DNA from 4 places in the Secundilactobacillus paracollinoides genome. Region 2 is predicted to be linked to each of the others. Evidence: predicted binding sites of a transcription regulator. Region 2 holds the regulator's gene; each other region holds the start of a gene.
What was found. The regulator Rex, encoded in region 2, represses fermentation and respiration genes when NADH is low (regulators of the CRP and FNR family bind a similar motif). The targets are predictions, from matches to a motif close to TTGTGAANTANTTCACAA.

Region 1 (2,208 bases), 770 kb from region 2:
ACACCAACAGGAAGGTCTTGGTTTCATCGTCGTATTCAACGTGCGCCCGTTCATTTGGGTCAGTTGCATAATCAAGGACTTCTGCATCCAGGTGATAGGTTTCTTGAATCGTTTTAATATCTTGCGGGGCTGTTGTTTTAACGGCAACCCAGGTAAACTGATTAAACTGCTGCGTTTCCATATTATGGCTCCTTAGTGGGCATTCTCCCGGTAAATCATTACCTCTATTATGGCACAATTTGGTCAACTTAATGGGATCAATTCTTATACCACAAAAAAACAATGACTTCACAAGCCCGCGGCGGGATGTGAAACCATTGTTTTTTTATTCAGGTAGTTCAGTGGTTACGTGAACCATTTCTTAAATGCGATTATTTTTCCTTAGTGAAGTCAATAACCATCCGGCCAGTGATCTCGCCACGTTTCATTTCGTCGATGATGTCGTTGATTTCGCTTAAACGACGGGTCTTAACGATTGGGTGAACTAAGCCTTCAGCACCGAATTGGAACGTTTCAGCTAAGTCTTGACGAGTCCCAACAAGGGAACCAGCGACTTGGATACCATCTAAAACAGTCTTGGCAATGTTTAATTCCATGTCGCCTTGTGGTAAGGCAACAGCAACTAACCGGCCATCTGGACGCAGGGCGTTTACGGATTGGGTAAAGGCATCCTTGTTAACAGCTGTGACTTGCGCGTTGTGCACACCGCCAACTTGTTTTTGGATTTCTTCAGCGACATCCTGCGTATGACGGTTGATTAAAATGTCAGCGCCGTTTTCCTTAGCAGCGGCTAACTTGTCTTCGTTACCATCAACAGCGACAACGTGGGCGCCAAAGACGTGCTTAGCGTATTGGATAGCTAAGTTTCCTAAACCACCGGCACCAACGACTTCAACCCATTGGCCAGGCTTTGTTTCGCCGACTTTAAGGGCTTTGTACATGGTCACACCGGCACAGGTCAATGAGGTTGCTTCAACTGGGTCAAGGCCTTCTGGCGCTTTAACGGCGTAGTTGGCGTCAACGATAACTTGTTGTGCCATGGCACCGTCAACAGTAAAGCCGGAGTTTTGGACGTTACGGCAAAGCGTTTCACGACCTGTGAGACAGTATTCACAATGGCCACAGCCCTTGAAGAACCAAGCGATGGAAACGCGATCGCCGACCTTCAAGTTTTCAACGTCATCGGCAACTTGTGAAACGATCCCAACACCTTCGTGACCAATGATCCGGCCAGGGAACTTGCCGAAGTCACCAGCTGCAACGTGTAAATCAGTGTGGCAAAGGCCACAATATTCAACGTCAACTAAGGCTTCACCGTGCTTGATAGGACGGAGGGTAACGTCTTTAATATCTACATATCCATCTACTGAATCGCGAATAACTGCTGCTTTCATTATTGAATAACCTCTTTCATCTGTCTGAGTTGTTTAATTTTTTCACAATGTTATTTAACCACATCTCTTACAGAAATACAAGTGATTTTGTGAGCAATCATAATTATTTTCACATAATAATTTGATGAAGAAAAATTCCCTTTATTTTCATTAATATGAGAGTTGAATGAAACTCCATTGGAATTAACTGAAATTCCGCGCAGTTTCTCGCCAAATTACGATTAATATAGTATGATAGACGAAGTGTGAGCGATAGTTGTGATACACTGTCAAACAGTGTCCAAAATACTATAAACGATGGTTATCCTAAAAAATAATATTGAATAAGAGGAGTTCGTTATAATGAGTCGCATTTTAATTATTGAAGATGAAAAAAATTTAGCCCGCTTTGTGGAGCTTGAACTTAAACATGAAGGTTACGAAACAGAAGTCCGTTTTGATGGGCGTGCCGGTCTTGATACCGCGCTGGCTGAAGATTTTGATGTCATTTTATTGGATCTGATGTTGCCTGAATTAAACGGGATCGACGTTGCCCGCCGGATTCGTGAAACAAAGAGCACGCCAATTATTATGATGACGGCGCGGGATTCTGTGATCGACCGAGTTTCTGGGTTTGACCACGGCGCCGACGACTACATTGTTAAGCCATTTGCGATTGAAGAACTTTTAGCACGTGTTCGGGCATTGTTGCGTCGGATCCACATTGAATCGGAACAAAAAGACTTCAAGCAAACAACGGTGACTTACAAGGACCTCACGATTGAAAAAGAAAACCGAGTCGTGCGTCGCGGCGATGAAGTGATCAACCTGACGA
Region 2 (2,208 bases):
AGATGACATGTCGTACACTTCGCTCACGATACGGTCTAAGAAGTACCGGTCATGAGAAACAATCAGCAACGCGCCCTTGTAAGACTGGATGTAGCCTTCGAGCCAGGTCAACGTTTCAACGTCCAAGTGGTTCGTTGGTTCATCTAATATGAGCAAGTCGCGTTTTTCTAACAGAAGTTTAGCGAGCGCCAACTGTGTTTTTTGACCGCCAGACAGTTCGTTGACAGAACGGTCATAGTCGGGTTCGTTAAAGCCGAACCCGTGAAGCACACCGCGAATCTCAGCTCGGTACCCATAACCGTTATTAGCCTTAAAGTCACTTTGGATTCGGTCATAGGTTGTGGTGACCTGTTCAAATTGGTCAGGATCCGCTATAATATCGGGATCGCTCATTTGGGCTTCTAACTCGTGCAACTGGTCTTCCTGAGCCTGAAGGGCCGCAAACACGCTGGCCATTTCTTCCCAGATGGACTTATTGGAATCAAGCCCTGTATCTTGGGCCAGGTACCCGAGTGTTAACTTCTTTCGGGTAACGATCTGGCCCTTATCAGGCGCATCGATTCCGGCAATGATGCGGATCAGTGTTGACTTTCCGGCACCATTGCGACCAACAAGTGCCACCCGGCCATTATCCGGGATATCCATGTTGACGTCGGCAAAAAGTGTTTCAGCACCAAAGCGCCGCGTCACTTGCTGGACTTGTAATAACATATGAATCAGCCTACCTTTCTTCGTGAAACTATTTTACCATAATAGGGGCTCATTAACTGGTAAATAACAGTTTTCACAACCTTTTTATTGAAAATTATTTCACAAGATAAGGGTTTATGCTATAATGAGCGAGGATGGCTATTTCACAAGCCCCAGAATTAAGAGTAGAATACACGCACTTATTCTAATTCACTTCATTCACTTTACTAAAATTCACAAGGAGGAGTTACTGTGGCAGAAACAAAGATCCCAAAGGCAACCGCTAAGCGCTTGCCGATCTATTACCGTTACTTAAACATCTTAAAAGATGCAGACAAGACGCGGGCCTCGTCGACTGAATTATCAGAAGCCGTAAAGGTTGATTCAGCAACGATCCGTCGTGATTTTTCATACTTTGGTGCCCTGGGTAAACGCGGGTATGGGTATGATGTTGAGAGTTTGCTAAAGTTCTTCAAGAAGATCCTGAACCAGGACAAATTGACCAACGCCGCTTTGATCGGGGTTGGGAACCTCGGGAATGCGCTGTTGAACTTTAACTTCCATCAAAATTCCAACGTCCGTATCAGCGCTGCTTTTGATGTTAAGGCTGACCTCGCAAACACCGTTAAGAGCGGTGTGCCCGTTTATCCAATGGCTGAACTTGAAAAACAGTTGAAGGATCAACAAATTCAGGTTGCCATCATTACGGTTCCTGCAGACGTTGCCCAATCGGTAACGGATGAAGCTATCGCTGGTGGTATCCGCGGTATTTTGAACTTTACGCCATTTCGGGTATCAGTTCCGAATAACGTGCGCGTTCAAAACGTGGATCTGACGAATGAATTACAGACATTGGTCTACTTCTTGGATCACTATAACGAAGAAGCATAAGCAAAACTGGCTAATGACCCTTAGTGGCATTGGTCAGTTTTTTTTGTTTGTGTCATTTTTTTAATCGAAACAAGAACACAACAAGTAAATTTAAAACGCCTATTTGATCTGGATAGGCGCTATTTTTCGCTTTCAAGAAGCGGTCAAAATTTCGAACTTGTGTGAGAAAACGCACAATAGTGCTATACTTTTTGTAACCCTTATTGGAGGTGAGCATGTGACGATTTCTTGGTCCATGATCCTTGGTGTGATCTACGCAATTAACCTGATGACGGCACTGTTTACAGTGTTTCGACAACGTCGCGATATTGCCGCGATGTGGGCGTGGCTGCTGGTGTTGTTGTTACTGCCGGTAATCGGGTTCATTTTTTACGCTTTTTTTGGGAGACAACTCCCCAAAAACAAACTTTTCAAAGTCGATAATACGGTTCAGACGCGGTTAGATACAATTTTGTCTGAACAACGAGAACTGCTGCTAGAGCCCGATACAAGCCAACACCCGGTGTCGCGCGATATTGCCGGAACAATGCAGCTTTTTATGCGGGCCAATCGCGCTTTTTTGACCCGACGAAATCGCGTGAAACTATTTACGGATGGCAATAGCTTGTTTGACGCCATCATCCGTGA
Region 3 (2,208 bases), 1.3 Mb from region 2:
TGGTCTGCTTCGTCATGATCTTTGTGTTCTTTGGGAACCTGTTCTCACTGTCGTCCATCTTCAATCTTCAACTGGCAATGTTCTATCTGCCACTATTGGCGTCGGTTTATCCGTTCTTTTACCTGGTGCAGGAACTGCTTGGAAAGCGGCTGTTTAGTCGAATAAGATGGCGGTAACTTTGCAAAAGGACGGTCTGGTAGCCATTTCGTGGCGTTGCGCGATTGGTCTGCGGAACACGTTTTCGACAATGTAAAAGTGTAGCTCCGCAATGCCAAATTGCGGAATGCAACGGACCATCCCCTACCATATGAAAAAACTGCTTTGGTATATTCTGTGAGTTTAACAACTAAGGTAGCAAAGAATTAAAAGAGGCGCACACTCTGTTAGTATCAGATTCTATCCAAATAGTCACAACTTTGGATTAGCTAGTTTTAAAAACTAGATTGTCGTGTTATCATTAAGATATTGAGTAAAGAGGAAGCAGGAAGGGTGACAGACATGGCTGAGTTTGATCAGTATCATCGTTGGAAAAACCAGATTCGCGAGCTGCGGATACCGCACTGGAGCGAATTACCAAAATTTGATTTATACATGGACCAGGTGATTGCGTTTATAAACGACGCCCTGGGGCCACTCGGTGTTGATCCAATGACACCAGCGATGATCAACAATTACGTCAAGCATCAGGTGATCTTGTCGCCTGTTAAAAAGAAGTATCAGACCATGCATCTGGCCGATCTTTTGCTGATTGGGCTGTTAAAACCGCTCTTTAGCACAGATACGATCCGCAACGGAATCGATCAGGTGACGGCGGGCGATTTTCCTAAGCAGGCCTACGATAACTTCGTGGATGCATTAAACGACGCGCTGGCACACATTGGTGAACAACACGACGTGAAAGTTGCTACGACTCTGAACGAAAAACTGATGCAGGTCGCAATTGATGCCGTGATCAGCCGGATCCAATCCGAAAAATTACTGACGATGATTCAAAAACCGGCTCGCCGCGTGAAGAAAATCTAACAAAAACACTAAAATTAAGACCCAACTAATTTAATCGTTAGTTGGGTCTTTTTGATGACTTAAAATGAAAATCAAACAGTCAAAAAAATGAAAATAATTTTTGAGTTCGTAATTCGATTCACAATCAAAAATATAAAGCGCTTTCATTGCCTATTTTTCTATGAAAATGATGTAATCGCTGATATAACAGTATTGCATATTGATGAGCAAGACGCTAAAAAAGTTCTATAAAAACTGTTTACATTCAAAAAATAGGTGTTATAGTAATACATGTGAAAGAAATAACAAAGAAGTTTTCATGACGGAGGTCGGAAAATGTTAAAAGAAATGAACCAAGACAAAAACCAAAAAACAACTAAAACTACTACTAAAGAAGAAACCGTTGATCAAATGATCGACCGGTTGACTGCCAAGGCGCACGATGCACTTTGTGCCATGGATGATTTTTCTCAAGAAAAAGTAGACCACATTGTGCACCAAATGGCAATCGCAGGTCTGGACAACCACATGAAGCTCGCCAAGATGGCATTTGAAGAAACGGGCCGTGGGGTTACCGAAGATAAAGCAATCAAGAACATGTTTGCCACTGAAGAAATTTGGAACAGCATCAAAAATGATAAGACGGTCGGCATCATCAATGATGACCGCGAACGTCAACTCATCACCGTTGCTGAACCACTGGGGATCTTAGCCGGTGTTACACCTGTTACCAACCCAACTTCTACTACTTTATTCAAATCATTAATTGCTGTTAAGACGCGGAACCCAATCATCTTTGGTTTCCACCCACAAGCACAAAAGTCATCTGTTGAAGCCGCTCGGATCGTTCGTGATGCTGCGGTTGCTGCCGGCGCGCCAAAAGGTGTTATCCAGTGGATCGACAAGCCTAGTTTGGAAGCTACGAACGCCTTGATGAACCATCCAATGGTTGCCTCAGTATTGGCAACTGGTGGTCCCGGCATGGTGAAGGCTGCCTACTCAACTGGGAAGCCAGCCTTGGGTGTTGGTCCTGGTAACGGTCCTGCCTACATCGAAAAGACGGCCAACATCAAGCGGGCCGTTAACGATATCGTCCTTTCAAAGACGTTTGATAACGGGATGGTTTGTGCTTCAGAAAACAGCGCGGTTATCGATGCTGATATTTACGACGATGTGAAGAAGGAAATGCAAGCACGCAAAGTCTTC
Region 4 (2,208 bases), 100 kb from region 2:
CCGCATTGGCTTCGTTGATTTGGTCGAAGTCGTAGAACTTTTCCGTCTTATCAAAGTCGAACATGCCAGCTTTGTAGAACCGGATCAAACGTGGAATATCAATTTGGGGAATGGAGTCACCCATGTTTACGCCGATGATCGAGCGGTCATCAACACAAAGGTCGTTCCAGGTATCCAGGTCAATATGGTTTGGCGTCACAGCAATCGTTGCTGTGGTGCCACCTTGAGCTAAGGCTTGGATGGAATCTTCCATCACCTGGGTCACCCCAGTCGTATCCACCGCAAAGTCGACCCCGTGACCATTTGTCAGCGACTTGATCTTTTCGACCGCGTTATCAGTCTTGCTGTTGATCACATCAGTTGCGCCAAGTTCCTTGGCTAATGCCAACCGTGAATCCACAACGTCCACCGCGATAACCGTCGTACACCCTGAGATCTTACCAGCCATCATAGCGGCTAAGCCAACGGCCCCAGTCCCAAACACAGCAATGGTTTGGCCTGGCTTCGGCTTCAACGTATTCAATACTGTCCCGCTACCTGTGACGTACCCGCAACCCAGAGGGCCGAGTTTCCGCAAATCAAGATCCTTCGGCACCTTAACGGCATTCCGTTCACGGACGATGGTCGTCGTTGTAAATGAAGATTGGTCAAACATGTCAGCGACATCGTGACCATCTTCTGTAAAGTGAGCACTGCCATCGGGCCGAACGCCTGACAAATTATTTGCAGCGTAGTTCAAACACTGTGTTGGCTTGCCTTGCAAACAATTGTCACAGTCACCACATCCATAGAAGGAAAGGACAACGTGGTCACCAGGCTTAAAGTTCTTGACCTCTGGCCCAACCTTTTCAACGATACCAGAACCCTCATGTCCCAGAACGATTGGATAACCGATCTCGGCATCCCCTTTTCTCAAGGCTTCATCAGAATGACAAATACCACTAGCGACCATGTGGATCTGTAAGTCATCCGCCTGCATCGGTGCTAACTCGACATCATCCTTAAGTTCAAAGTGACTACCTTTTTCTTGAACAACTGCTGCTTTAATACGCATAACAACATCATCTCCATTACTTACTTATGGTGCATGAAAGAAATTGAAAATGAGTCAGTCACAATTGCTATTGAAACCACACGATATAAGTGATTCCCTATGATGAAGTTTCAATAACCGTCGTTCTTGTGAACTTATATTCATCTCTTTCAACACCTTCATTATAGTCCTAATGTTCACGTAAATAAAGCGTTTTCAAGAATTTATTTAAAATAAGACAATCCTTAGAATAACGATGTTTGTTATTTATATCACAAATATTTTTACCTTTAATAAGAAATTTATTTTCGCTCATACAACTTAATGGGCGGGCTTGTTTCACAACAGAATTGAAACATCGCTTAAGCATACTCATCCTCGTGGTCTTTTTTGAGAACTGTTTCACTCTGTTTTTAATCACCGTCTGATATTTCACCAATCAGATGAACCTGCACTTTTTTTAAAGATGAGAAAAAAGGTCGCCAATTAAGGCGGCCTTTAATCAAATTCTAATTTCAATGCTATTTTTTGATGATCCAGTTGGCCAACGCATACCCCATCTTCTGTGCGGTTTCCGCGCTGGGATGTAATCGATGATCAGCTAATGCCACGTGGTAATTACCACTGGTGATGAGATTTGGTGCCAACGTTTTAAAATCAACCACGTGAACGCCAAGTTTTCGATAAGTTTGTCGTTCCCCCTGCTTAAGTTGATCGAAGGTGTACCCTTCATCATTCATCACGTCATTTTTATTGACGCCGGTACCGCTGAACCGGGTCAACGGTAATATCCCATAGATCTTCGCAGTTGGATTGAGTCGGCGAATAGCCTGCACATTCGTTTTCAAGTGCGCCATCACATTTTTGAGATTACCCGATCCAGACGCTGGTGTATAGTCATTTGTGCCAATATGAATAAAAATCATATTGAACTTTGGAATACTGGCCTTTCGTGCCTTAATAACAGCTGCCAAATCTTGTGGTCGCTGAGTCCCGTTAACGTCTTCCCAGCGGCGCCCGACGATCCGCGCATCGGGAAACGCATAGTTGCTGACCCGCTTTTCATCTCCAAGATACTTCCCCAGCCAAACCGGGTACGTCGTCGGATAGAACCGATACCCGTTCCAGCCATCGGGAATTGAATCCCCGAAGAACCTAATTTTCGCGGTCTTATA

Region 1: the regulator Rex is predicted to act here: its motif matches at 1,425-1,442, upstream of adhP (alcohol dehydrogenase AdhP).
Region 3: the regulator Rex is predicted to act here: its motif matches at 1,294-1,311, upstream of adhE (bifunctional acetaldehyde-CoA/alcohol dehydrogenase).
Region 4: the regulator Rex is predicted to act here: its motif matches at 1,294-1,311, upstream of AYR61_RS09890 (NAD(P)-dependent alcohol dehydrogenase).

The regions. Positions count from the first base shown of each region.
Region 1 covers NZ_CP014912.1:2,967,604-2,969,811, reverse strand. Annotated here, with positions in the region: gene AYR61_RS13035 (magnesium transporter CorA family protein) at 1-181, opposite strand, end outside; gene adhP (alcohol dehydrogenase AdhP) at 372-1,394, opposite strand; gene AYR61_RS13025 (response regulator transcription factor) at 1,737-2,208, shown strand, end outside.
Region 2 covers NZ_CP014912.1:2,194,364-2,196,571, forward strand. Annotated here, with positions in the region: gene AYR61_RS09430 (ABC-F family ATP-binding cassette domain-containing protein) at 1-711, opposite strand, end outside; gene AYR61_RS09435 (redox-sensing transcriptional repressor Rex) at 943-1,581, shown strand; gene cls (cardiolipin synthase) at 1,799-2,208, shown strand, end outside.
Region 3 covers NZ_CP014912.1:864,855-867,062, reverse strand. Annotated here, with positions in the region: gene AYR61_RS03540 (cation-translocating P-type ATPase) at 1-176, shown strand, start outside; gene AYR61_RS03535 (DUF1836 domain-containing protein) at 499-1,023, shown strand; gene adhE (bifunctional acetaldehyde-CoA/alcohol dehydrogenase) at 1,339-2,208, shown strand, end outside.
Region 4 covers NZ_CP014912.1:2,296,168-2,298,375, reverse strand. Annotated here, with positions in the region: gene AYR61_RS09890 (NAD(P)-dependent alcohol dehydrogenase) at 1-1,054, opposite strand, end outside; gene AYR61_RS09885 (SGNH/GDSL hydrolase family protein) at 1,555-2,208, opposite strand, start outside.